Regions from separate parts of the Geobacillus sp. 47C-IIb genome, predicted to be linked through region 1. Evidence: riboswitches for the same ligand, from Rfam matches in the RefSeq annotation. Region 1 holds a riboswitch; each other region holds the start of a gene.
What was found. Region 1 has a riboswitch for thiamine pyrophosphate ahead of thiC (phosphomethylpyrimidine synthase ThiC). Riboswitches for the same ligand answer to the same signal wherever they lie in the genome.
Positions count from the first base shown of each region.

Region 2: it holds a riboswitch for thiamine pyrophosphate, as region 1 does, so the genes downstream of both, IC804_RS02575 (LuxE/PaaK family acyltransferase) here and thiC (phosphomethylpyrimidine synthase ThiC) in region 1, are expected to answer to the same signal.
Region 3: it holds a riboswitch for thiamine pyrophosphate, as region 1 does, so the genes downstream of both, IC804_RS13095 (ECF transporter S component) here and thiC (phosphomethylpyrimidine synthase ThiC) in region 1, are expected to answer to the same signal.

Region 1 is NZ_CP061473.1:2,355,887-2,364,125, reverse strand. Features, by position in the region: gene IC804_RS11910 (aldehyde dehydrogenase family protein) at 1-359, opposite strand, end outside; gene IC804_RS11905 (thiamine pyrophosphate-binding protein) at 494-2,134, opposite strand; gene IC804_RS11900 (aminotransferase class I/II-fold pyridoxal phosphate-dependent enzyme) at 2,131-3,306, opposite strand; gene thiC (phosphomethylpyrimidine synthase ThiC) at 3,649-5,340, opposite strand; TPP riboswitch at 5,504-5,617, opposite strand; gene IC804_RS11890 (methyl-accepting chemotaxis protein) at 5,745-6,998, opposite strand; gene IC804_RS11885 (RDD family protein) at 7,327-7,740, opposite strand; gene IC804_RS11880 (sulfite exporter TauE/SafE family protein) at 8,025-8,239, shown strand, end outside.
Region 2 is NZ_CP061473.1:523,412-531,650, forward strand. Features, by position in the region: gene IC804_RS02560 (ABC transporter permease) at 1-148, opposite strand, end outside; gene IC804_RS02565 (ABC transporter ATP-binding protein) at 145-891, opposite strand; gene IC804_RS02570 (acyl-CoA reductase) at 906-2,357, opposite strand; gene IC804_RS02575 (LuxE/PaaK family acyltransferase) at 2,354-3,481, opposite strand; TPP riboswitch at 3,511-3,620, opposite strand; gene IC804_RS02580 (IS110 family RNA-guided transposase) at 4,323-5,600, shown strand; gene IC804_RS18440 (hypothetical protein) at 6,306-6,476, shown strand; gene IC804_RS18445 (ABC transporter permease subunit) at 6,512-6,841, shown strand; gene IC804_RS02590 (ABC transporter permease subunit) at 7,055-7,771, shown strand; gene IC804_RS02595 (tetratricopeptide repeat protein) at 7,968-8,239, opposite strand, start outside.
Region 3 is NZ_CP061473.1:2,586,312-2,594,550, forward strand. Features, by position in the region: gene IC804_RS13085 (MFS transporter) at 123-1,328, shown strand; gene IC804_RS13090 (class I SAM-dependent rRNA methyltransferase) at 1,352-2,536, opposite strand; TPP riboswitch at 2,683-2,790, shown strand; gene IC804_RS13095 (ECF transporter S component) at 3,049-3,639, shown strand; gene IC804_RS13100 (ABC transporter ATP-binding protein) at 3,655-5,109, shown strand; gene IC804_RS13105 (energy-coupling factor transporter transmembrane component T family protein) at 5,106-5,888, shown strand; gene tenI (thiazole tautomerase TenI) at 5,905-6,516, shown strand; gene thiO (glycine oxidase ThiO) at 6,513-7,652, shown strand; gene thiS (sulfur carrier protein ThiS) at 7,649-7,852, shown strand; gene IC804_RS13125 (thiazole synthase) at 7,854-8,239, shown strand, end outside.

The DNA of each region.
Region 1 (8,239 bases):
CCGAATAACCGTCGTCCCTCCCCCGCCATGTAAAACGCCATATCGATGCCTTCTTGCACTTCGCCGCGCGCCTCTTCGATCACTTTCCCCATTTCCATTGTCAGCAGCCGAGCAAGCTGTTCTTTCCGCTCCTTCAGCAACAAACCGACTTTATATAATACGTCCGCTCGTTTCGGAGCCGGCACGAGCGCCCATTTTTTTTGCGCCGCTTTTGCCGCTTTGACAGCAGCATCGACATCAGCCGCTGCAGATAATGCTACTTCACCGATCGTTTCCCCATTTGCCGGATTGATCACCGGCGCCCATTGGCCGCTCAAAGCCGGTTGCCATTTTCCATTAATAAAGTTCAACGCCTTCATCGTCATCCTCCTTTGTCTATTGATTCGCTGTACGAGTAGATGTCGTTTCGCTGTTACTTTGCTACAGCTGTCCTTTTCATTGCATGATTCATGGGCTATCTCGGTCTCAATGCGGAAACTCTTCTCCAATGTTTTCATCTGTCTGACAGTCTCATCGTCACAGACAGTTGTTCCGGCTCCGTCATCACCTCAATCACGGTTGGTTTCGTCGCAGTGAGCGCCTGCTTAAAGGCAGCGGCAAACTCATCGGCTGTCTCCACCGTAACACCGTTGGCACCTAATGCCCTAGCCAATCTGGCAAACGACACTTCACCTAGTCCGCTGCCGACCACTCGTCCTGGGAACTGAAGCTCTTGATACATACGAATAGTCCCATACATCCGGTTGTTAAACACGAGACTGATGACCGGGACGCCATAACGGGACGCCGTCTCGAGTTCGGCCGCCGTCATGAGAAACCCACCATCTCCTGACAACGAAACGGCCGGCCGTTCCGGATGGGCGAGCTTCGCGCCGATGGCCGCCGGCAGCCCGTATCCCATCGCTCCTGATGTTGGGCCAATATACATATGCTGTTCCTTGAAGGAGAAAAAGGTGTGCAGCCAGCCGGCAAAATTGCCGGCATCGTTCGTAATCATTCCATCGTCCGGCAACTGCGCTTGTAGCTGAGCGATGATGGCTTCTTGCACGTTTCTTGGCGGCTGCGGCAGCCTCGCTGTTTCTTCATAAGCTTGTCGGCGCTCCAAGACCCATTCATTCCACGTCGGGACGATATGCCGCCCTAACAGTGCACACAACGCCTCGTGGGCATCGGCCGCAACGGCGATGTCCGCTGAAAACACTTTGCCAAGCGCCTCCTCGTCGATATCGATATGGATGAGCATCTGATGCGGCAGCGGCCATGTATAATCTTGCGTTGTTACTTCCGCCAACCGCGTTCCAACCGCCAAAATAACATCCGCCTGCTTGGCCGTCTCAACGACAGCTGCCGGTGCGCCAAGACCGAGATGGCCGACATAAAGCGGATGGTCATGCGGAAACACGTCATGGCGGCGGAATGCGGCAACAACCGGAAGGGAATATTGTTCAGCGACGCGACGCAGCGCCTGCTCAGCGCGCCCCCGCTTCACCCCGCCACCGGCGACAATGAGCGGCCGACGGGCAGCAGCGAGTGCCGCTTCAATCCGCTTCACCTCATCATCCGCTGGGGCTGGGCGCGGCACATCCATCGTCATCAACACCGCCTCAGCAACCGTTGACGCAAACACATCCTCAGGAATAGAGACGACAACCGGACCAGGTCGTCCCGTTTTCGCCACCCGAAATGCCCGTTGCACGAGTTCTGGAACGCGCTCGGGGTCGGTGATTTCGACTGCCCATTTCGCAAGCGGCCGAAACCATTCGTCTAGTTCTACTTCTTGAAATCCCTCACGACCACGGAATCGGCGATGCACTTGTCCTAACAGGACGACAAGCGGGGTCGAATCTTGACGTGCTGTATGAACCCCGATGGCCAAATTAGACGCTCCGACTCCGCGCGTCGCTAAGACGACACCTGGTTTGCCGGACGCTTTCGCATACGCTTCAGCCATAAACGCCGCCCCTCCTTCATGGCGGGCAGAAATGAACTGAAGGGTTGGTTCATCGTACAACGCATCCAACAGCGGCAAATAACTTTCTCCCGGCACGCCAAACAAATGAGAAATACGCTCTTGTTTTAAGCATTCGACAATCGCTTGCGGGACAGAAAGGCCACGCATCACCCGCTTTTTCATGGCCGTCCCTCCCATTCAATCGCTTTCCAGCGCCGAACGGCTTCGAGCAGCCGTTCCTTCGGAGCGGCGAGTGATATGCGCACATACCCTTCCCCTGCTGAACCAAACGCCGTCCCTGGTGTAACGATCACCCCGGCCTCATCAAGCAACCGAGCGGCGAACTGAGCGGAAGAGTAACCGACCGCCGTTGGCACCCAAAGAAAAAACGTCGCTCGAGGCGGCTGAACGGGCACGCCTATTTGCCAAAGTGCAACCGTCATTGCCTTCATCCGCTCTTCATAAATGCGGTTGTTCTCCTTTGCGGCTTCATCTCCGCTCCGCAATGCAACGGCCGCTGCTTTTTGCACCGCCAAAAATTGACACGTATCAATATTGCTTTTCAAGATGGAGAGCGCCCGAATGACCTCCTTATTGCCGACGATATAACCGATGCGGCAACCAGCCATGTTATAGCTTTTCGATAAAGATCCAAATTCGATGGCTACTTCTTTGGCACCGTCAACTTGCAGCACGCTCGGAGCAAAGGCATCACCGAATGTCAATAATGAATAGGCTGAATCATGGGCGATAAGAAAACGATGTTTTTTTGCAAGCATGACTGCTTCTATGAAAACATCGATGGTGGCTAATGATGCTGTTGGATTGCTTGGATAGTTTAATAGCATGATATTGACTCGATCATAAGTGGATGGAGTAATAGCGGAAAATTGTGGTGCGTAGTCACGGGCTGCATCCAGCGGCAAGTCGATCGGCGTGCCTCGGGCAAGGTGAATAGCAGTTCGATACACCGGATAGCCCGGGTTCGGAACAAGCACTGCATCCCCCGGATCAATCAGCGCCTGCAATAGATGGACAATGCCTTCTTTTGAGCCAATCAAAGCGAGCACTTCAGTGTCTGGGTCAAGCTTGACACCATACTGCCGCTCATAAAAGTCAGCAACGGCTTCGCGATATTCGCGGCAGCCGGCGTACGGAGAATACGTATAATTGCGTGGGTCATCCAGCTCGCGTTTCAGCGTCTCAATAAGAAACGACGGCGGCGGCAAATCTGGCGCCCCGATGCCTAAATCGATGACATCAACCCCTTTTTTCGCAAGCTCGACCTTTTTTCGCTCAAAGTCCGAAAATAAATACGGCGGCATTCTTCTCACAAGGTCGGAAGCCATCTTCATCGCGGCCTCTCCCCCTTCGATTCGATTGTTTGAGGCGCGGAACAAGCAAACGACAGGGTGTTCGATGCTGGCTGGAGCCGGATCATCACTCACCGTTGTTTGGCAACTGCCCTCTCTGAACGATGGAACTGTTGCTTTGGTGAACATGTATCATTTGTCTCGTCTAGCTCATCTCCTCTCGTAAATCATTTTATTATTCATTTCAAATAATTAGAATATCGATCGAATGGAAGGAGCTCCCTTTCGTTGCTTTTCTCACCCCCATCTACACTACCGCTTTATAAGCATAAAAGAAAAACCGGACGCCTAGTTAACGTCCGGTATACAAAACGTATCCTCTCCTTACCGATACAGCGATGAACCGCCGCGCACAAATTCGTTCGCCTTTTCTTTCATTCCTTCTTCTTTGATTTTCCGTTGCAGCTCGTGTGAGATGTTCATCGAGCAAAATTTCGGCCCGCACATCGAGCAAAAATGAGCGGTTTTCGCCGCCTCAGCCGGCAATGTTTCATCATGATACTCACGAGCCCGCTCCGGATCGAGCGATAAGTTGAACTGGTCATTCCAGCGAAACTCAAAGCGCGCTTTCGAGAGCGCATCGTCGCGCTGCTGGGCGGCTGGGTGACCTTTCGCCAAATCGGCGGCGTGGGCGGCGATTTTATATGTAACGACCCCGACGCGCACATCCTCTTTATTTGGTAACCCTAAATGTTCTTTCGGCGTCACATAGCAAAGCATGGACGTCCCGTAGGCACCGATGATCGCGGCGCCAATCGCCGACGTGATGTGGTCGTATCCCGGCGCAATGTCGGTGACAAGCGGCCCTAACGTATAAAACGGTGCACCATGACAAAGCTCTTGTTCTCGCTCGACGTTTTCGCGGATTTTCTGCATCGGAATATGCCCCGGTCCTTCAATCATGACTTGCACGTCATGCTCCCAAGCGATTTTCGTCAGCTCACCGAGCGTCTCAAGTTCAGCAAACTGTGCCTCGTCGTTTGCATCAGCAATGGACCCCGGGCGCAAGCCGTCACCAAGCGAAATGGCAACATCGTATTGTTTTAAAATCTCGCATATTTCTTCAAAATGCGTATATAAGAAGTTTTCTTCATGGTGGGCCAAACACCATTGCGCGATGATTGAGCCGCCACGTGAGACGATGCCGGTCGTCCGATTGACGGTGAGCGGAATGTAATGAAGCCGCACACCAGCGTGGATCGTCATGTAGTCAACCCCTTGTTCAGCCTGCTCAATCAATGTCTCGCGGTACACGTCCCATGTCAACTTCTCTGGTACGCCGCCTACTTTCTCAAGCGCCTGATAAATCGGCACTGTTCCGATTGGAACTGGCGAATTGCGGATAATGTATTCACGCGTTTCGTGAATTTGTTTGCCGGTCGACAAATCCATCACCGTATCAGCACCCCAGCGTACCGCCCACAGCAGTTTTTCCACTTCATTCTCAATCGAGGAAGAAACAGCCGAGTTGCCGATGTTGGCGTTAATTTTTACATGAAAACGGCGGCCGATGATCATCGGTTCGCTTTCTGGATGATTAATATTCGAAGGGATGATCGCTCGGCCAGCGGCAACCTCCTGGCGGACGATTTCCGGGTCGATTTGTTCGCGAATCGCGACAAATTCCATTTCCGGTGTAATGATTCCTTTTTTGGCGTAATGCATTTGCGTGACCACTTTCCCCGGCTTCGCCCGCAGCGGACGTCGTGCAAACGGAAGCGACGCCGCACGGCCGGCGGTGGACTGTGGCTCCGTTTCTTCGACATCGCCTCGCTCAACAATCCAGTTGCGGCGAAGAAGCGGCAATCCTTTTTCTACATTCGGCTCAAAATCAGGATCTGTGTATGGACCGGTTGTGTCATAGACGCGCACCGGTTTGTTTTCCACCTCTCCTTGCGGTGTCTTCGTCGGTGATAACGCGATTTCTCTCATCGGCACGCGCACGTCCGGCCGTGATCCTTCGACGTACACTTTCCGGCTGGCTGGAAATGACATAAACGAGCGAATGTTTTCCATACGGATTCCCCCTCTAAATCAACGATGGTTTAGGATCCGAGGCCAAGCCAGCCGAAGCAAAGGCAAAAACGAGCCGCTCTTTGCCGTGAAAAATAAAAACGGGTCCCGCAACACGGAACCCGATCAAGGCAAAAAGGCCAAATGAACAGTCTAAGCGTCCATCTGTTCCCGCTGCCTGCTTCCCTACGCTGGCATGACCCAGATCAGGTTCAAAGGGTCAAAGAACTTCATCGCGTTCTTTTCTCAGCCCGGCTCTCGGACTCCCCTAGCAGATAAGCGTATAACAATGATGACTGACTTTTTTTTATTTTACTACATAATGAGAAAATAAACAAACCATTTTATTCCATATCACAACTGATGTACCGTGTTTCTTTCCTCAGTAAACGCGCTTTTTTTCCGCTTCACACCGAAAATTGCTTTAACATCGTCCGCATCTCGTCCGCCATCTGACCGAGCGATGCCGACGAAGAAGCAATTTCTTCAACAGAAGCCATTTGTTCTTGAGTCGCTGCCGATACATTGGCAGCACTAGCTGCTGACTGTTCGACAATTTTGGTCATCTGTTGGAACGCCTCATCCACCTGGCGGGCATGGCCCGTCATTTGTTCAATCGCAGACGATACTTGTCCAATTTGTTCGCTTACTTGACCGACCGCCTCACGAATATCGGCAAACGACTGACCGGCAACAGCGACGACGTCCAACCCTTGCGCCACTTCAGCGACGACCCGTTCCGTGGAGGCGATTGCCTGCTTCGTCTCTTCCTGGATGTAGCTAATCAGATCGGAAATTTGCTGCGCTGAGTGCGCTGACTGCTCCGCCAACTTCCGCACCTCGTCCGCGACAACGGCAAATCCTTTCCCTTGCTCACCGGCACGCGCCGCTTCGATCGCCGCATTGAGCGCCAGTAAATTCGTCTGTGACGCGATGCTCGTAATCGCTTCAGTAATTTGTCCAATCTCGTTCGATCGCTCCCCGAGCCCTTTAACGACTTGGCCGAGCGATTGAACGTGGTCATAAATAAATTGCATTTGCTCAGACATTTGCATCACAGATTGCTTGCCATCCCCTGCTTTTGTTGCCGTTTCTTGGGCGCTGTGTGCCACTTCTTTTGTTTGACGGGCAACATCACTGAGCGTTCGGGAAATATCATTGACGGATTCCGCTGTGCCGCGGGCTGCACTCGCCTGCTCTTCCGCATGGGAAGCAAGTCCGTCCATCGTTGCCGCAATTTGTTCTGTCGCCCTCGTCGTCTGTTCGGCAACAGTAGCTAACTGGTTGGAAAACTGCGACACTTCGTCCGCATGGTGTTGAATGCGGCCTATCACCTCTTGCCAAGCATCCGCCATATTGTTTAACGATGTGGCAATCGGCCGCAACTGCCGCACGCTGTTGAGCGGTACGCGCACTGTTAAGTCCCCACTTGTCATCTTGCTTAAGTATTTGTTAATGACGGCAATTGGAGCAACAAACCGCCGATAATTCAGCGTTGCCGAAATGAAGCCAACAATCGCACCAAGCAGCAACGTAGCGGCTAACGTCCACCAAAACGCCGCCCCGCGAATGCTGTTAGCTAGACATATCGCAAGGCCGATTACCGCCGTGCTCGGAATCACGACGAACATCGTGCGGATGATATAGCTCATTAACGACAAACCTTTCTCCCCCTTTTTCTATCGCCTAAAAATGTTTTATACAGCATTGACATATTCGGCAATGTGCATAGGTTTTCCTTCTTTGTGCCTAATCGAACATCCAAACATTTTGCCGATATTACATTGCGGAGATGCTTAGCCCAAAAAATTATAATGAAACGTATTTTGCGATTCTCCACGACGACACCCACCATCTCTGGCTACCGGTGGCATAGAACTGGGATATTTCCCCACATGACCTTCTAAGCCGCCTGCCCCCCGAAGTTTATCTATCTTGAACATCAACATAAAAAGCGGGCTTCCAGTTGGAAGACCGCTTTTTCCTTATTTACACCGTCGGCTTTTCGGTTGTGACATACGTTCCGGCGATAAAATCGTGAATCGACCGTTTGTCTTCCCTTGCAGCCACCATAATGGCGCTAACGATCAGACCGATGCCTAACGTGATAACATAAACAAGTCCGCCAACGAACAAGCGCAAAAACATCGTGCCGATGCCAACCTTGCCGCCATTCACTTTCGCAATCCGGATGCCAATCATCCGCTTACCGACCGTATACCCATACCAGACAGCAGGAACAATTAGGGCGTACAACAACTCTACCAAATTCGTAAACCAGTTCTCTTCCGCACTACCTGTAATCAAATAGCCGATGATTGAAATCGGAATGCCGATGACAATAGCGTCTAACAAGTTTGCCAACAGCCGCCTCCAAAATCCAGCCGGGTTTGTCACTGCCATGTATCTTTCCCCCTTCTACCTTTTCTATATTGTATTCATCACCTACAGTACAATTGTCTTTATTTTAGCCTAAATCTCAGGGAGACGTCCATACGATCAAGGCCGGCCAAGAGCCAGGAGCTCCCAGCCCGCTTCGGACCAACTACGGCGAAAAGTTTCTCATAAAAGTAGTATTGGTGAAAAATTCGTATATAGTAAACTTAGAAAGATTCCCTTTGCGTAATGGCCAGCAGCAAGAGGTCATGGGTAGACAACGCCATTTTTTATGAAAGGCTTGACAACATATGTGGGAACTTATTTTCGTATTTGCCATTCTTTTTGTCGGCAGTTTGATTCAAGGAGCAAGCGGATTTGGCTTCGGGTTGTTTTCTATGGGGCTTTTGCCGATGGTATTAACCTTTAAGAATAGCACACTATTAGTGTTGGCTTTGACGCTCATCATATCGTTCCACGTGGCGGTCAAGTTCAGAAAACACATTCGAGGCAAAGACCTTCTTTC
Region 2 (8,239 bases), 1.8 Mb from region 1:
AATAACCACTCTTGATGCCCTCAAAAAGCGTTGCCGCGACGACCGACGGCGCCGGCAAAACAAGCTCTGACATTTGCCTAGCAGCCAGCTCCCAGCCGAGAAGAAGCAGCACAAGTAACGCCAGCGAGTAAACGGACGTCCGGTTCATCGCCTCATCCCCTCCATCGCCTGCCGCACTTGAAAACAGAGCTCGTTAAACCGTGGCTCATAACGCATTTCCAACGCTCGCGGTTTCGGAAGATGGACATCAAGCGCATAAACGATGTCCCCGTCGGCCATGACAGCGATGCGGTCCGCTAAATATACGGCTTCGGCAATATCGTGAGTAATAAACAAGACGCTTGTGTTTTGCAGCCGGCAAAGCGCTAATAAGTCATCTTGCAATTCTTCCCGCGTAATGGCGTCCAATGCGGCAAACGGCTCGTCCAAAAACAACAGCGCCGGTTGTTGAATGAGGGCTCTTGCAATGGCTACCCGGCTTTGCTGCCCGCCGGATAGTTGAGCCGGGTAGTGGTTGCGATATGCAGACAATCCGACCCGTTCAAGCAAATCGTGCGCCAACTCATAATCTTCCTTCGTCGGTTTTCGTTTGAGCGAGATCGGCAACAAAACATTATCAATAACCCGCTTCCATTCAAGCAACGTCGGCGCTTGAAAGACATAGCCGATCGAAGGGGAAGGCTTCGTCACTTTTTCACCTTGCAAATAAATGCCCCCTTCATCCGGCTGCAACAGGCCGGCAGCAAGCTTTAACAACGTCGTCTTGCCGCAGCCGCTTTTCCCGACAAGGCAATGGAATTCCCCTTCATTGATCGTCCAACTGACCCCGTCGATCACCGGCTTCGAGCCTTGATAACGATACGTAACACGGTCTAGCCGCAAAAAGCTCATCCTCATTTTCCTCCTTAATCGACATAAGGAGCGAACTGTTCCGCATACGCTTCAGCCGCCGATTCAATGTCGACCATTTGCACGAGATCGCGCAAATTAAAGCGCCCATCATGATGCCAGCCCGCTTCAGGAGAAGTCATATGCCCAAGCGCCGTAACGCGTGTGGCGCCTGCTTTTCCTAGCCACTCCGCCCACTCGAACAGCTCTTTTGGCGAGGCGGCCACTCCCACCGTCTGCAAAAACGCCCGATACGGGGCAATTTCTGAAATGATTTGTGAAATGTCATCAAAAGCGACGATTTTCACTACCCGGTTTAGACAACTCGCAGCAAACTCCCGGCGTTCCGGTTCATAAACGACCGTCCAATCCCCCGCTTCGTTTCCGAGCACTTCTTTTTCCTTGTTCACCAACACGTCCAGTTCTTCGCGCTGCCGCCAACTTGCTTGTGCCGCCATTTCCTCAAGGGAAAGAGGACGCCGCGGAAACCGTTTCGCAAAACAGTTCAGCTCGTGGGCGACATAGCGGGCAAACTCTTTTGGCGATACGATCCCCCCTGTTTGCACATAAAACAGATGCGGCGAATAACACCCTTGCTGGTCATAGCGTACAATATCGAACGCCGCCTGATGGGCGACATGCCACGCCTTGCGCGCATCAAGGCAGGAACGGGAAACAATGCCGAAACTCAGTTTATGCCCAAACGGCAAAAAGCGGGTCGTTACCGGGAGGCGGCGCTGCATCTCTTCGAGCGACGCGTTGCTTCCATAGCCGACAACGACGTCAGCTTGTCCAAACACCGCACGCTCCCTCTCGACATCTCCGCCTTTCCACCAAACAACAGCGAGGCAATCCGCCAACTTCGGTTCCACCTCTACTAACAAACGGGCAAACCACCCGGCAAATAACGGCTCGGCGCTCGACACTTTCCCGATGTTTCCCGACTTCACCAACAACCCGGAAATAAGGCTCCATAACGGCAGCGCCGGCACGTTTCCCGCCCAAACGTGAACGATGACGTCCGGACCGACCGCTTTGGAAAGGCCGCCTTTAGGCCGCGGTTGAAAATCATCAAGAAGCAGCGGATTTTCCAAGTCCTCAACAAGAAAGCGCTGCAGCTGCGGCTTACGGAACGTTTTGAAATACGAAGTCAACCCTAAACGAACCATTTCTTCATCATAGCCAGTCACAATCGGCAGCACTTGCTCCGCCTTTTGCCGGTATGGATGGCGGCGGTCTAACAGCTGTTCCATCACCCGGTCAAGCAAGTTGATGATCTCCGTCACCGAAAGCGATTTGAGAAACTGGGCGCTAGCCTGTTTCACTTTTTCGATGACTTTGTTTAACTGCTCGACCGTTAAAAGAGGAACTTCCACTTCGACTCTTTCGCCGTTTTTTTCAAACGTTAACACGCGCGTTTCGATCGGTTCATCCCCGATATGAGGAATATAGCCGGCATATTCTCTCATTCGGATGTCCCCTTCGCCGCACGAATGAATTCTTCGACCGCCATCGAGCAACCTTTTGCTTCCGCCCCTTGCACCCGGCCAAGCAACAAAAAGCCGCCGTCTGTTTCCACGCCCATATCTTCTGTCAAAATCGTTGTTACCGAGTTAAAGTTGCCGAGATCGCAATGAACGAGGACGCCGCGTTTCCCTTTTGGCATCTCTTCTCCGGTCAACGGGTGAATCACCCTTGTGCGAATCCAATGCGGTCCGGATTTCACCGATGGAACGGTCTCATTTCCGTCATCGTAAAATTGCGTGCTAAGCTCGGTCATTCCGTACATGTTGATGCACTCACGGCGCGGGACGCCAAGGTAAGCAGACAGCGTATCATAAAATTCGTCCAAATCCATTTCCCGGGACTGGTTTTTAAAGCCGCCCGTATCAAGAATCCGGCTTCCTTCCGGCAAGCGGAATGTTTTGCCGCGCTTTGCGAGCTCCTCAAATACATGAACGAAGCTAAACGAAGCGCCTAAAAGAGCGTACGGCTCACCTGATTGTTCCGCCTGTTCGAGCTCAGCAAGAAGCCGATCCATATTAAGGCCGTCGCGGTCGACAAGATAGTGGCTGTCTTCCGTGCCAAACACGTTGACGGCGAGGGCTAAATAATGAGCGAGTGAAGAGTTCGGCATATGCTCTTCTGTCGGGAAAAGAATTCCCATTTTGATTTTGTCACGCTCTTTCATGAACCGCTTTCGAAAATTGACGATCATCGAATGATCGTACACGCTTAACGTTGGATGATAATGTTTCCCGCGCACGCCTCTCGTCGTGCCGCTCGTCATAAACACGCGCTCAGCCTGTTCGGGGGAAACACAACTTAACGTTAATTCTTTAAAGGCGTTAATCGGTACAGCCGGAATATCCCGCCACGTTTTCACCGTTCTTGCCGTTTTTCCTTTTTGCATGCAATATGTACGATACGGGAGATTGTTTTCGTATTGATAAGCAAATAGCATGAGTGCATGCTCATTGAATTCTTCCTCTGTGGACGTTTCTTGATTGATAAACTGAAGCAAGCTTTCGATGATTTCTTGTTGAGTCACCTTCCCCGCCCCTTTCCACTTATCGCGCATTCCGATCCACATAAAAAAGCACTTTGCGCGCAGGCAAAGTGCTTGTCCATACTCTCTTTCCCTGCGCTGGCATTATCCAACAGGTTCAAACGGTCAACGGCGGATTAGCCGTACTCTCAGCCTGATTCCACAAGCTCCCGTAAACGTATTATCTTTTTACAATCAAAGTCTACTCTTTATAAAAAAAGAATGCAAGAAAAAAAGCGATGGAAGCATCCCCCTTCCTGTAAACGTCCAGCTAGCGTATAGCAAGGGACACCCGGGACGGATGAGCCAAATTTGCGGCACTACACAACCGTTGTCTTTCCCCCAGCTTACCCGTAGCAGTGAAACATTATGCTTCCTTCGTTGCTCGCTGCTTCTGGTCTGACTTTCGCTTGGCCGACAGGAGGGATGGAGGACATAAAAAATCGGCCGTTTTTTCAACAGTCTCTGTTTTTACTAAAAAACAAGATGATTACCCCCAAGTAAACTAGCGAAGTATGGTAAATAAATAAAATATTTGATAAACTGGGATCGCAAATAAAAATTCCTCCCTGGTTAATGTTTAGATCACGTTTACCATACAGGAAATTACGTTTTTGTACCACAATTCAAAAAAATCTGATTGTCAAGTCCATTTCGTGGCGAATATCTAGAAACATAGAGGTATCAGGATTAAAAATGAATAAATGTTTGTAGAAAATTAATAATACGCCATTTTTTTATTATGTTACAAAATTAATTTATTAGAAAGGAGCATTCCTGTTAGAAGTTTTTTCGGGGACTTGAATAAAAAAAGCCCTCTTGGTATGATTCGGGGGTGTCAATCGCACGAATTGACCCCTAATTTGGATACCAAGGAGGACTATACATGAATTCTATCTCAAACAAGAAGATTAATCAAGTCACCGATCAAACGCTGGTTGTTGGGATGGATATCGCAAAGAAAAAACATTATGCCTGCTTTGTGGATGAGCGAGGGAGGGTGTTAAAAAAGCCGTTTCCCGTTCTGCAATCGAGAGAAGGATTGGAATGGTTGTACCAGTGTATCGTAGAAGCCATGAAGGAATTTGGAAAAACCGAGGTGATCGTTGGCATCGAGCCAACGGGACATTATTGGCTGAATCTCGCCTATTTTCTTGATGAGAAAGGCATCCCTCTCGTCATGACAAACCCGATGCACGTGAAGCGATCGAAAGAGCTGGACGATAACCTTCCAACCAAGCATGATGCGAAAGATGCGCTCGTCATTGCCCGGTTAGTGAAAGACGGCCGATTCAGCTATCCGCGTATTCTGAAAGGGATGGAGGCGGAGCTGCGCGTTGGAGCGACATTTCGCTCCAAATTGGTGGAAGAACAGGGAGCAGTTCGAAATCAGATGATTCGCTGGCTCGATCGATATTTTCCAGAGTTTTCCCAAGTCTTCCCGTCATTTGGGAAAATGGCGCTCGCGGTGCTGGAATATACGCCATTTCCGAGTGATCTGGCAGGAAAAGAACTGGAAGAGGTGCTGGCCCTTTACCGGCAAAGTGAGGGATTACAATCGCCACAAAAACCGAAAGCGAAGAAGTTGATGGAATTGGCCCAACACTCCATTGGCGTAACGGAAGGACAACAGATGGCCCGTATCGAAATTGCCACGCTTGTCCGCCGGTACCGCCAACTGGAAGAAGAAATCGAGGCACTGACAGAGCAGCTGATCGAACTCGTACAGACATCGGTCGAGTACGAATGGTTGAAGACCGTTCCGGGCTTAGGCGATGCGACCATCGTAGAACTGTTATCAGAGATCGGGAGTTTCTCCCATTATCAGGATCCGCGGCAGCTTATCAAATTAGCGGGCCTGACGCTGCGGGAACATTCCTCCGGCCAACACAAAGGGCAAAAACGGATCTCGAAGCGTGGAAGAAGGCGGTTGCGCGCCCTCCTCTTCCGCGTGATGATGCCGATGATCCGCCACAACGAAGCGTTTCGGCAGCTGCACGACTATTACACGACACGTCCTGATAATCCGTTGCGGAAGAAGCAATCGATTGTGGTGTTATGCGGAAAATTATTGAAGGTATTGCACGCTGTATGTACGAAGCACCAAGCGTTCGATGCGAAGCGAATGATGCAGGACATCTTTGGCCTCGAAACGGCTGCTTGATGCCTATAGTCTCGATTCTCTAGACAACAAGGATGACACGGAGAAGCTGGCGCGATATCATCCATTCGACCTTGAGTCCCTAAAGGAGCTTAGCCGGCCTCTGCCTGATGACTAGACCGAACGAAGGAATGTAGGCACAAGGATGCCAAGAGACATGGGAGGGTTCGTCATCATCAGCGATGCAGAGATCCACGGTGCATCCCATACGCTTCCTCCACTACAACCAAATTTAACCAGTAGTGGCCGCGAAGCGTACCCAGTCAATGTAAGATATACACATATTTAAGAAATAATGTTAGAATCTTTGTCGAAAAATATTTTTTTGACACCCCTGAGACGGCTACAACCGTTGATATATCAACATTTATAGAGGGAGGAACATTATTGATAAGAATAATGAAATTCATTGCTGGAATAATACTAGAATGCTTATTGGCAATCCTAGGAGTAGTGATGGTCAGTGGTTTTCCCAGCTTATTTCATAATATTTCGATCAATGTAAAGGAATATGTAAAAACATTAGGATACATCATCATGAAGCTTATTCATCCACTAAGTATCGAATATGGAACGAATAGAAAAGTATTCCCACAAATTCTTATTCATTATCGGGAGTCGCTTCTATTATGCGGGTTGGCAATCGTGGTAGCACTAATATTAGCATGGGGAATAACGTATATCACGCTTCTTTTCTTCCGGAGCCATATGGAGCGAATCAAAATGATATTGGGTCTTTTTGAATCCTTGCCCGATCTGCTGATTATCGTGACCTTTCAGTTAATCGTAATTGTAATATTCAAAAAAACCGGCTGGCTCATCTTTCAGCTTGCTTCCGCAGGAGAGGAAAGAAGCCTTTTTTGCCCACCACTTGTCTGAGTATTCCGATTTCTCTGTTGTTTGCAAAGTTTCTTTTGCAGCAATATGAAAACGAACTTCATAAGCCATATGTAGAATACGCTTTTTCAAAAGGGCTGTCTTTTTTCTATATTTTGAATCAACATGTGCTGCGGAACGTAGCGCCGGGATTGATTTATTATTCGAAAACAATGATTTGGTTTATGCTTTCGAACTTGATTATCATCGAGTATGTCTTTAACGTGAGCGGCATTACTGCTTTTTTGCTTGAATATCATACTCCGGAAGTGTTTGCGCTCGGGTTGTTATTATTATATATCCCTGTCTTTTTATTTTATAAAATCTCTTATTTATTTCTTCCACAGATGTGGAAAGGAGAGAAGTAGCTTGATTCGTATATTGATCCGGGACAAGTTATTTATGCTGGGGTTCCTTTTTATCAGCATATTGCTCTTATTAAGTTTGTTAAACAGCATAATTAATGATGGGAGCATTCGACAAGTTCCAATTCTTTTTGATAAAAATGGTAATGTTATCGGCACTCCTCCTTTGCACCTTCTCTTCGTTTTCCGTTAGGGACCGATCGCAATGGATACGACATGCTTCATATGATGATTCAAGGCGCAAAATTTACTATAGGAATCGCTTTGCTTATCATGATGTTGCGCATGGCTTTGGCCATTATGATCGGGGGAACGTTAGGAGTATACTGCAAAAAATGGATTCCAAAACTAGAAAACTTTTTTGATAGTTTTACTGTCGTTCCGTTAACGTTAATCGCTTACTTTATTTTAGTCAATGTGCTATGGATGCCGAGCGACGGGTTTCCGCATCCTTTTTGGAAACGGGCCGTATTTGAAGTATTTGTTCTCACTGTTCTTGCTCTTCCAACGTTGTCATTTTATATTGCCAATGACATTCGGAGAGTGTATAGGGAAGAGTTTGTCCAAGCAGCTAAAATATTAGGCGGTTCCAAATGGCATATTTTCAAAGTGCATGTGCTTCCACATGTTTTGGAAAATTGGGTTCTGTTGTCTATTCAGCAATTCATTCAAGTATTAATGGTGTTAGCTCACCTAGGAGTGCTACAATTGTTTTTTGGAGGCACTTATGTCGACTATATGCAGATAGACCCTCCGAAAACGACTTCCTATGAATGGTCAGGACTTATTGGTGACAGCTATCAAGTAATAAGCATCACCCCTTGGATCCCACTTATACCAATTGTATTTTTTTCTTTAACAATTATATCATCTCAATTTATACTAAATGGTTTAAAAAGAGCATTCATATTGAAAAGAAGGGTAAAAAATTAAAAATAAATAATGAAGGTGAAAAATTCATAAGCTTGATTGTTGAATCTCTACGTTCGATTGGTAGTAGTACATAAGTGGTTTCTCCTATCAGTTGTTTTCTCAACGTATATCATAAAAAAAAAAAACGGTTTTGTCCCTCGACAAAATCGTTTTTCAACAGTCTGAGAAAAATCGGCCGATATCCGGCCGATTTTCCTTATACTTGAACCGCAGCAGAAGCCGCCTGCGTCAGCTGCTCGCATTGTCGCAAACGAATGCCAAAAAGAACAAGCGGATCGCGATAGGCTTCTGGATTTGTTCGCATCTGTTGTAATTCCTCTTCCTGAGCAACAATTTCGAGCTCCAATCGTTCTAACGTTTCGTTTAACACCGCCAACGGCGCTTGGAAAAATTGGGTGATGTCACGCTCAAGCGATTTGGCAAACCATTCAAACGGCAACAACAACTGCCCGGCGACCGTTTCCGCTA
Region 3 (8,239 bases), 230 kb from region 1:
CTTTTTCATTTGTATGAAAAAATATGGCTCGAAAACATTTTGTTTAAACAGAAGCATACAGTTATGTTATACTGACAAATATTAAGGGACACGAAATACATATTTTATTAAGGGGGATCGGCATGAATGCGCAACAAAAACATGTTGTTGCGGAGCAGAAAGAAAAAATTTGGACGCGCAATTTCGTTTTAATTTGCTTAGCTAACTTTTTCATCTTTCTTGGGTTTCAAATGACGTTGCCGACATTGCCGCTGTTTGTCGAATATTTAGGAGGCAACGATCAGTTAATTGGCCTTGTTGTCGGAGTATTTACGTTTTCGGCGCTTATTGTCCGTCCGTTCGCTGGCCATGCGCTTGAGACACGAGGGCGCCGATTTGTGTTTTTGTTCGGATTGTTGATCTTCGTCATTTCGGTTGGCTCGTACAGCTTCATCTCTAGCATTTTCCTTCTCTTCTTAATGCGGGTTGTTCAAGGGATTGGCTGGGGGTTTTCGACAACGGCATCCGGCACGGTGGCGACAGATATCATCCCAGCGAACCGCCGTGGGGAAGGGATGGGTTATTACGGGTTGTCAGGGAATATTGCCCTCGCCTTTGGGCCGTCTCTCGGACTCGTGCTGGCGGCTGCCATTCCGTTCAGCCATTTATTCATGATTTGTGCGGCGCTTGGCGTGGCGTCTTTGTTGTTTGCCGCGGCCATTACATATAAAAAAGCAGAAGCGGGACATGATAAAGGTGAAAAAAAATGGGATCTTTACGAAAAGACGGCCTTGATTCCGTCGGTGCTGCTGTTCTTTTTAACGGTGACATTTGGCGGCATTGCCTCGTTTTTGCCCTTATATACAGCGCAAAAACAGATCGGAGGCTTACAGCTTTACTTTTTGCTTTACGCCCTCGCTTTAATGGTAACCCGGACGTTCGCCGGCCAGCTGTATGACCGGAAAGGACATCGGGCCGTCTTTCTTCCTGGTGCGGGGCTCGTTTTGCTGGCGATGCTTATGCTCGCTTGGCTGCCAGGGGAATGGGCGTTATTGACCGCAGCGGTGCTGTATGGGTTTGGATTTGGCATGGTGCAGCCGGGGCTGCAGGCATGGTCGGTTGAGCGGGCGCCTGTTCACCGAAAAGGGATGGCGAATGCAACATTTTTCTCGTTTTTTGATTTAGGCGTTGGCATCGGAGCGATCGTCTTCGGTCAAATCAGCCATTGGTTTGGCTACCCGAGCATTTATTTAGCTGCCGCCGGTTCGGTGCTTATTTCGATGCTCGTTTATTTGAGTGTGCTGCGCAAAGAACAGCCGCTCCGCTCAGGACAAAAAAGAAACGCTTAAGGTCAGCCCTTAAGCGTTTTTCTTTAACGTCGCGAATGCACTTCATAAATGGCGAATTTTAAATAGTCGCCTTCATCAGCAGCGAGTAGCTTCGGGTGGTCATAGCCGGCGCCGCTCCAGTATACTTGGCGCAGCACTTTTTTGGCGTCAAACGCCGCGTCGGCAACCATCTCTTGAAACATGTGCGGACGGACATGGTAAGAGCAGCTCGAAGTGACGAAAAAGCCGCCGTCTTTGACAAGCTTCAGCCCATTTAAGTTGATATCTTTATAGCCGCGCAACGCTTTCGGAACCGCATGGGCGGATTTGGCGAACGCCGGTGGGTCGATGATGACGACATCCCACTGTTTGCCGGCGCGCACTGACTCGCGCAAATAATCAAAGGCGTTGGCGACGACAAAATCAACGTTTGTAAAGCCGTTTAAGGCTGCGTTTCGCTTCGCCGTTTCAATCGCATGTTCGGAAATGTCGACAGCGGTGACGTGTTTTGCTCCGTACAGACAGGCGTTTAGCATAAATGAACCGGTATGAGTGAAGCAGTCAAGCACGGTTGTCTCCGGGCCGATGAGCGGGCGGAGGGCGGCGCGGTTTTGCCGCTGGTCGAAGAAAAAGCCGGTTTTTTGACCACCTTCAATATCGACAATATATTTGACGCCGTTTTCCTCGATTTCGATTTCTGTTTCTGCTTCTCCATACCAAAAGCCTTTTTCTTGTTTAAGTCCCTCAAGTTCCCGAACGTACACATCGTTGCGCAAATAAATGGCTCTTGGTGCGAACACATCAAGCAAGCCGCGCAAAATCCAATCTTTACGTTTTTCCATTCCAAGCGCCAAAATTTGTACAGAGAGCACATCCTCGTATTTATCGACGATGAGCCCAGGCAGAAAATCGGCCTCTCCATAGATGGCGCGGCAAGAGCGGATGCCGGGAATCATCCGTTCACGGTACGCCCATGCCTGGCGGATGCGCTCGATAAAAAACTCCTCATTCAGTTCGTCATCGGGGTTTTGCGTCAGTATGCGCACAATGATTTGTGAGGCCGGGTTAATGTATCCTTTCGCCAGCCAATAACCTTGGTGGTTATAGACATCGACGAAATCACCTGGCGTAATGTCCCCTTCAATGCGGTCGACTTCACTTTGGAAAATCCATGGATGACCTTGTTCAAGCCGCTTTTTTCGTTGGCGTTTTAAAATGACTTTTGCCATCAATTCCACTCCCATTCGATAGTCAGTCGTTGCGTTTTAATCATAGCGAATCATGGTGGGCGGCGCAACGCCGGACGGAAAAAAGAGTTGACAATCACCGCTGCCGTGATATGATAAATTTGAATAGGAAAATGTCATCATGATGGGACATCCACTAGGGGGGCCTTTAGAAAGGCTGAGATCAAAGTGTGCCTTTGAGACCCTTAGCACCTGATCTGGGTAATACCAGCGTAGGGAAGTGGAGAGGAGCTACACATGGGGTAAGGATGGTTTTGCCTTGCCTTGCGAAATGGTATGCCCAAGCCGCTTTCTTTACGCTAGTTAGTAAAGGAAGCGGCGTTTTTATTTTTTGGAAAAGGGGGAGAAAGAATGTCAATTGCCAAGCAAATTTGTGAAGCCGCCGAGCGGCGGCGAATATAAGTTTTTGAAGATGGCGTACCCGTTCGAATGATGACAGTCCGTTAGACTGACATTGATGGAGCGGGGGACGATTGTGGAAGGAGAGGCATGCGATGGTGAAGACAGCAAGAGGATTGAAGTTGGCTGACATTTTGACAACGATTGTGATTGCAATCGTGTTTGGTGTCATTTACAAAGTATGGTCCCCAGTATATGAAGTCGTGAAAGTGTTCGGGGTTCATGCCGATCAATTGGTTTACGGCATGTGGTTTATCGCTTCATCGCTTACCTATTTGCTCATCCGTAAGCCAGGAGTGGCGCTGCTTGCCGAAATTGCGGCTTCGTCCGGCGAATTGATCATGGGGTCGCAATGGGGGCTTGAGGTGCTCATTTATGGAGTTGTTCAAGGATTGTTTGCTGAGCTTGTGTTTGCGGCGTTCCGCTATCGGCGCTTTGACGTGTTCGTCGTATCGTTAAGCGCAGTCAGCGCCACGGTCGGTTCGCTCATCATGGACTTTTACAAAGGATATATCGAGGCGCTAGCCCCATGGAATATGGCGCTCTTTTTGCTGGCACGTTTTGTTGGTGCCATCCTCATTTCCGGCGTGTTCGCTGTCTCGTTGGCCAAGGCGCTTGAGAAAGCCGGGGTGACACAGATGTGGCGGCCAGCTTCAAAAGAAGATTATGATGCGCTGAACCGATAAGGCGGCTGATAAACGATGGGACATGGAATTACAATCGATCGGCTGCGCCTCAAATTTCCCGGACATCGTGAGCTGTTGTTTCACGATTTATCACTGTCGATTACCGCAGGGGAGAAAGTGCTCTTTCTTGGCCCATCTGGATGTGGCAAGTCAACGTTGTTGCAAGTGATGGCTGGCATCATTCCCAACTCAGTCGATGTGCCGATGAAGGCGGAACATCTCGAGCTGCCAAAACGGTGGGGCTATGTGTTTCAAGACCCGGATGCACAATTTTGCATGCCGTACGCGGATGAGGAAATCGCATTCGCTCTTGAAAATAGAGGGGTACCGCGCGAGGAGATGCCCGCCCGCATTCGCGCTCTTTTGGATCAAGTTGGGTTGACAATCGAACCGCATACGGATATTCATACACTCTCCGGCGGGATGAAACAGCGGCTGGCGCTCGCTTCCGTGCTTGCGCTTGAGCCGGAGGTCCTGTTTTTGGATGAGCCGACCGCACTGCTTGATGAGGAAGGGACAAAAGCAGTATGGCAAACTGTCAAGAAGGTGAGCCGCGATAAAACGGTCATCATCGTCGAACATAAAATCGATCATGTCCTTGACTTTGTTGATCGGATTGTGCTGCTCGGCCGTGATGGAAGAGTCATGGCTGATGGCAAGGCAAGAACAGTATTTTCCCAATATAAAGATGTCATCAGCGCTGAAGGCATTTGGCATCCGGGCGTTTGGGACGAATACGACCGGAGGGTACAGCGGCGGAAGTGGCGGGAAGGAGAAGAACTCCTTTGTCTTCGCGATTTTCGTGGTTTTCGCAAGCGGGAAGTGAAAATTAGCGTTTCCGAAGCGGTGGTGCGGGCAGGTGAATGGATTGCTGTCACTGGCCGAAATGGTGCCGGTAAGAGTACACTCTTGCACGCACTCATGCAGCTCATCCGTACACAAGGAGATTATCGGTTGTTAGGAGATGATGTCAAGCAGCGGCAGCCATTGCATCGTCATATCGCTTTTGTGTTTCAAAATCCGGAGTTCCAATTTGTCACCCATTCCGTACGGGATGAGCTCGCTTATTCGCTCCGGCTCGAGGGGCGTTCGAGCGAGGAAACAGAAGAAACAGTCGCCCGTCTTTTGCGCGAATTTGACCTTGTCGGCCAACAAGATACGCATCCGTACCAGCTGTCAGTCGGCCAAAAGCGTCGATTGAGTGTGGCTGCCTCCGTTGTTGCCGGCCAACGACTCTTTTTGCTTGATGAGCCGACATTTGGGCAGGATGCGAAAAATACGTTCGCTTTGCTCGAGATGCTTGAATCGTACCGTGAACAAGGGGCAGCGATTGTGATGGTCACTCACGATGAACAAATCGTCCGCCGCTTTGCGACGAGACGTTGGGTGATTGAAGGCGGAGCACTTGTCCAGGACGAGCGGTTAGGTATCCGGGAGTTGGCGTTCGCCGAAGGAGGAGCCGGGCAATGAAATGGGAGATTCACCGCCGTGAGACATGGCTTCATGAGACGAATCCGAGCTTGAAGTTGATCGTGCTCGTTATTCTCTTTTTTGCTGTTTTGTTCATTCATAATCCGAACGTACTGATCAATTTCTCGCTCGCCCTTTTTGTTTTGTTTTGCTTTGGGACGGGTTATTCGGCGAACGCACTTGTTTGGATGTTTTTGCCGTTCTTTCTCATCTTTGTTTCTACCGCTTCATCAATGATGATGTTTGGTGAAGGAAAGACGACATGGTTTCGCTGGGGGCTCATCCATGTTACGGAAGAGAGCTTTTGGCGCGGTGTGCATCTTGGGTTTCGCGCCTTGGCACTCGGGCTATTGGGTTTAATTTTTTCCTTGACGACCCGGCCGGTGCATCTATTTTACTCGCTGATGCAGCAGCTGAAGCTCAAGCCGAAATATGCGTACAGCTTTCTAGCAGCTGTCCGTTTGCTGCCGATGATGATTGAGGAGTTTCAAAACGTGCATTATGCTTTGAAAGTACGCGGCGTGCCGAATCGTGGAGGGTTTAGCAAAGTGAAACGCTACGCCATTCCGCTTTTATCGCAAAGCATTCGGCGCGCTCAGCGCATCGCGGTGGCGATGGAGGCGAAACAGTTTTCAGGCAGCGGCCCGCGCACGTTTTACTATGAAATCGGGTTTGGCAAATATGACGTTCTGTTTGTTATTTTGTTTGTCGTTTTGTTATTTGTTTCCTATCATGTTGGCATTCATTATCCGTACATTTCTATAAACGATGTACGGTAGAAAGAAAGGGATCTAGATGGGAACGCTTCATTTCGTTTCGACCGGTCGGCAGACGGCCGATGAGTTCGCCGCCATTTGTCAGCACATCCATCCGTACGCCGATTGCATTCATATTCGTGAAAAAGAGAAAACAGCGCGCGAGGTTGCCGCGTTTGTCACTGCGCTGCTTCGTGTCGGGGTGCCACCCCAAAAAATCATCGTCAATGACCGCGTCGATGTGGCTGCAGTGTATGGCGTCCATGGAGTGCAACTCGCCTACCATAGCCTACCGGTGCGGGCTGTCCGCCGCTCATTTCCGAGTTTGACAGTCGGATGCTCGGTGCATGGGCTGGCGGAGGCGAAGCAGGCGGAAGAGGACGGTGCCCACTTTTGTTTATTCGGCCATATTTTTCCGACCGCCAGCAAACCGGGGGTGCTTCCGCGCGGCGTAGACTTGCTGAAGGAAATAGCCGCTGCTGTACATATTCCCGTCATTGCCATCGGCGGCATCCATGCCGGCAATGCCCGCCGAGTGCTAGAAGCGGGGGCAGCGGGAGTGGCGGTGTTGTCGGCGATTTTTTTCGCAGCTGATCCGGTCAGTGAAGCGAAACGGCTAGCTGAAATTGTCAAGGGGGAGAGGATCAAGTGACTATACATTATTATGACGTTGCCATTGTTGGCGGTGGGGTGATCGGGGCGGCGGTGGCCTTCGAGCTTGCCAAACGGAAGTATCGCGTCGCGATTTTAGAAAAAGGAACGATGGCTGGTGAGTCGTCGAGCGCAGCCGCCGGCATGCTCGGAGCACAAGCAGAATTTTCTACGCCAAGTCCGCTCGTGCCGCTCGCCTTAAAAAGCAGGACCCTTATGCCGTCCTTGGCGGAAGAGTTGAAGGAACGAACGGGGATTGACATCGGCCTCGTCGAAAAAGGGATGATCAAAATAGCGACAACGGAGGAAGAGGCGGAAGATCTCCGCCGGCATTATACATTTTGGAGCGCGACGGACCAGCCGGTGCGCTGGCTGACGAAAGAGGAAGTGCTTGAGATTGAGCCCCGCCTCGCAATGGAAGCGATTGTTGGGGCCATGTACATTGAAGGCGACGGACAAGTGAGCGCCCCGGATTTGGCTGCTGCTCTCGTCCATGCTGCTGTATCAGCCGGCGCTCGCTTATATGAGTATACAGAAGTATTGAACATCCGTTCAGACGCCGGTGGGCATCACCTTGACACAACGGATGGAACATTTTCGGCTGAGGCGGTCGTCATCGCCTCGGGCGCCTGGGCGTCGCAGCTTGGCAACCTGCTTGGGCTTCCTCTTTCTGTGTCCCCAGTCAAAGGGGAGTGCGTCATGGTGCGTACACCGGTTCCGTTGTTGCAGGCGACCGTGTTTGCCAAAAACGGTTGCTATATTGTGCCGAAGCGAGGCAACCAACTGTTGATTGGTGCGACGTCCACTCCGGGCACATACGACCGGCATGTGTGCGCCGGCGGGGTCATGAATTTGCTTCATCGCGCTGCCCGCCTGCTTCCGGATGTCAAACAGGCAGAATGGGTGAGGGCGTGGAGCGGCATCCGTCCGCAGACGAAAGACGGTTTGCCATATATCGGCGAACATCCGGAGCGACACGGCGTGTTTGTCGCTGCCGGCCATTATCGAAACGGGATTTTGCTCAGCGCGATTACCGGGCAGCTAATGGCCGACTTAATCGAACGGAAAGAGCCTGAGGTTGATTTGTCACCGTTTTCTTTGACACGCCATTCAGAAGAAAAGGTGGGGATTGAATGACATTGATCGTTAACGGGGAGACGATCACCGTGCCCGATGAGGTGAAAACGGTTAGTGATTTGCTTTCGCATTTCCGGCTTGATAATAAACTGGCGATTGTGGAAGTCAACGTCCGCATTATTCAAAAGCATGAGTACGGAATAACGACGCTCGCGAATGGCGATCGCGTCGAAATCGTTCATTTTGTGGGAGGCGGTTGAGATGTTGAAAATCGGTCCATATGAATTTTCTTCACGGTTGTTGCTTGGAACGGGCAAATATCCGAGCCTAGATGTGCAAAAAGAAGCGGTGGAAGCATCGGGAGCGGAAATTTTGACGTTTGCGGTTCGGCGGATGAACATTTTTTCTCCGGAGCAGCCGAACTTTTTAGAGCAGCTCGACTTAAGCAAATATAAGCTGCTGCCAAACACTGCCGGGGCGAAAACAGCCGAAGAAGCGGTGCGCATCGCGCGGCTAGCGAAAGCATCGGGGTTATGTGATATGATTAAAGTAGAAGTGATTGGCTGTGACAAAACGTTGCTCCCGGATCCGGTTGAAACGTTAAAGGCAGCAGAAATGCTCCTTGAAGAAGGGTTTATCGTGTTGCC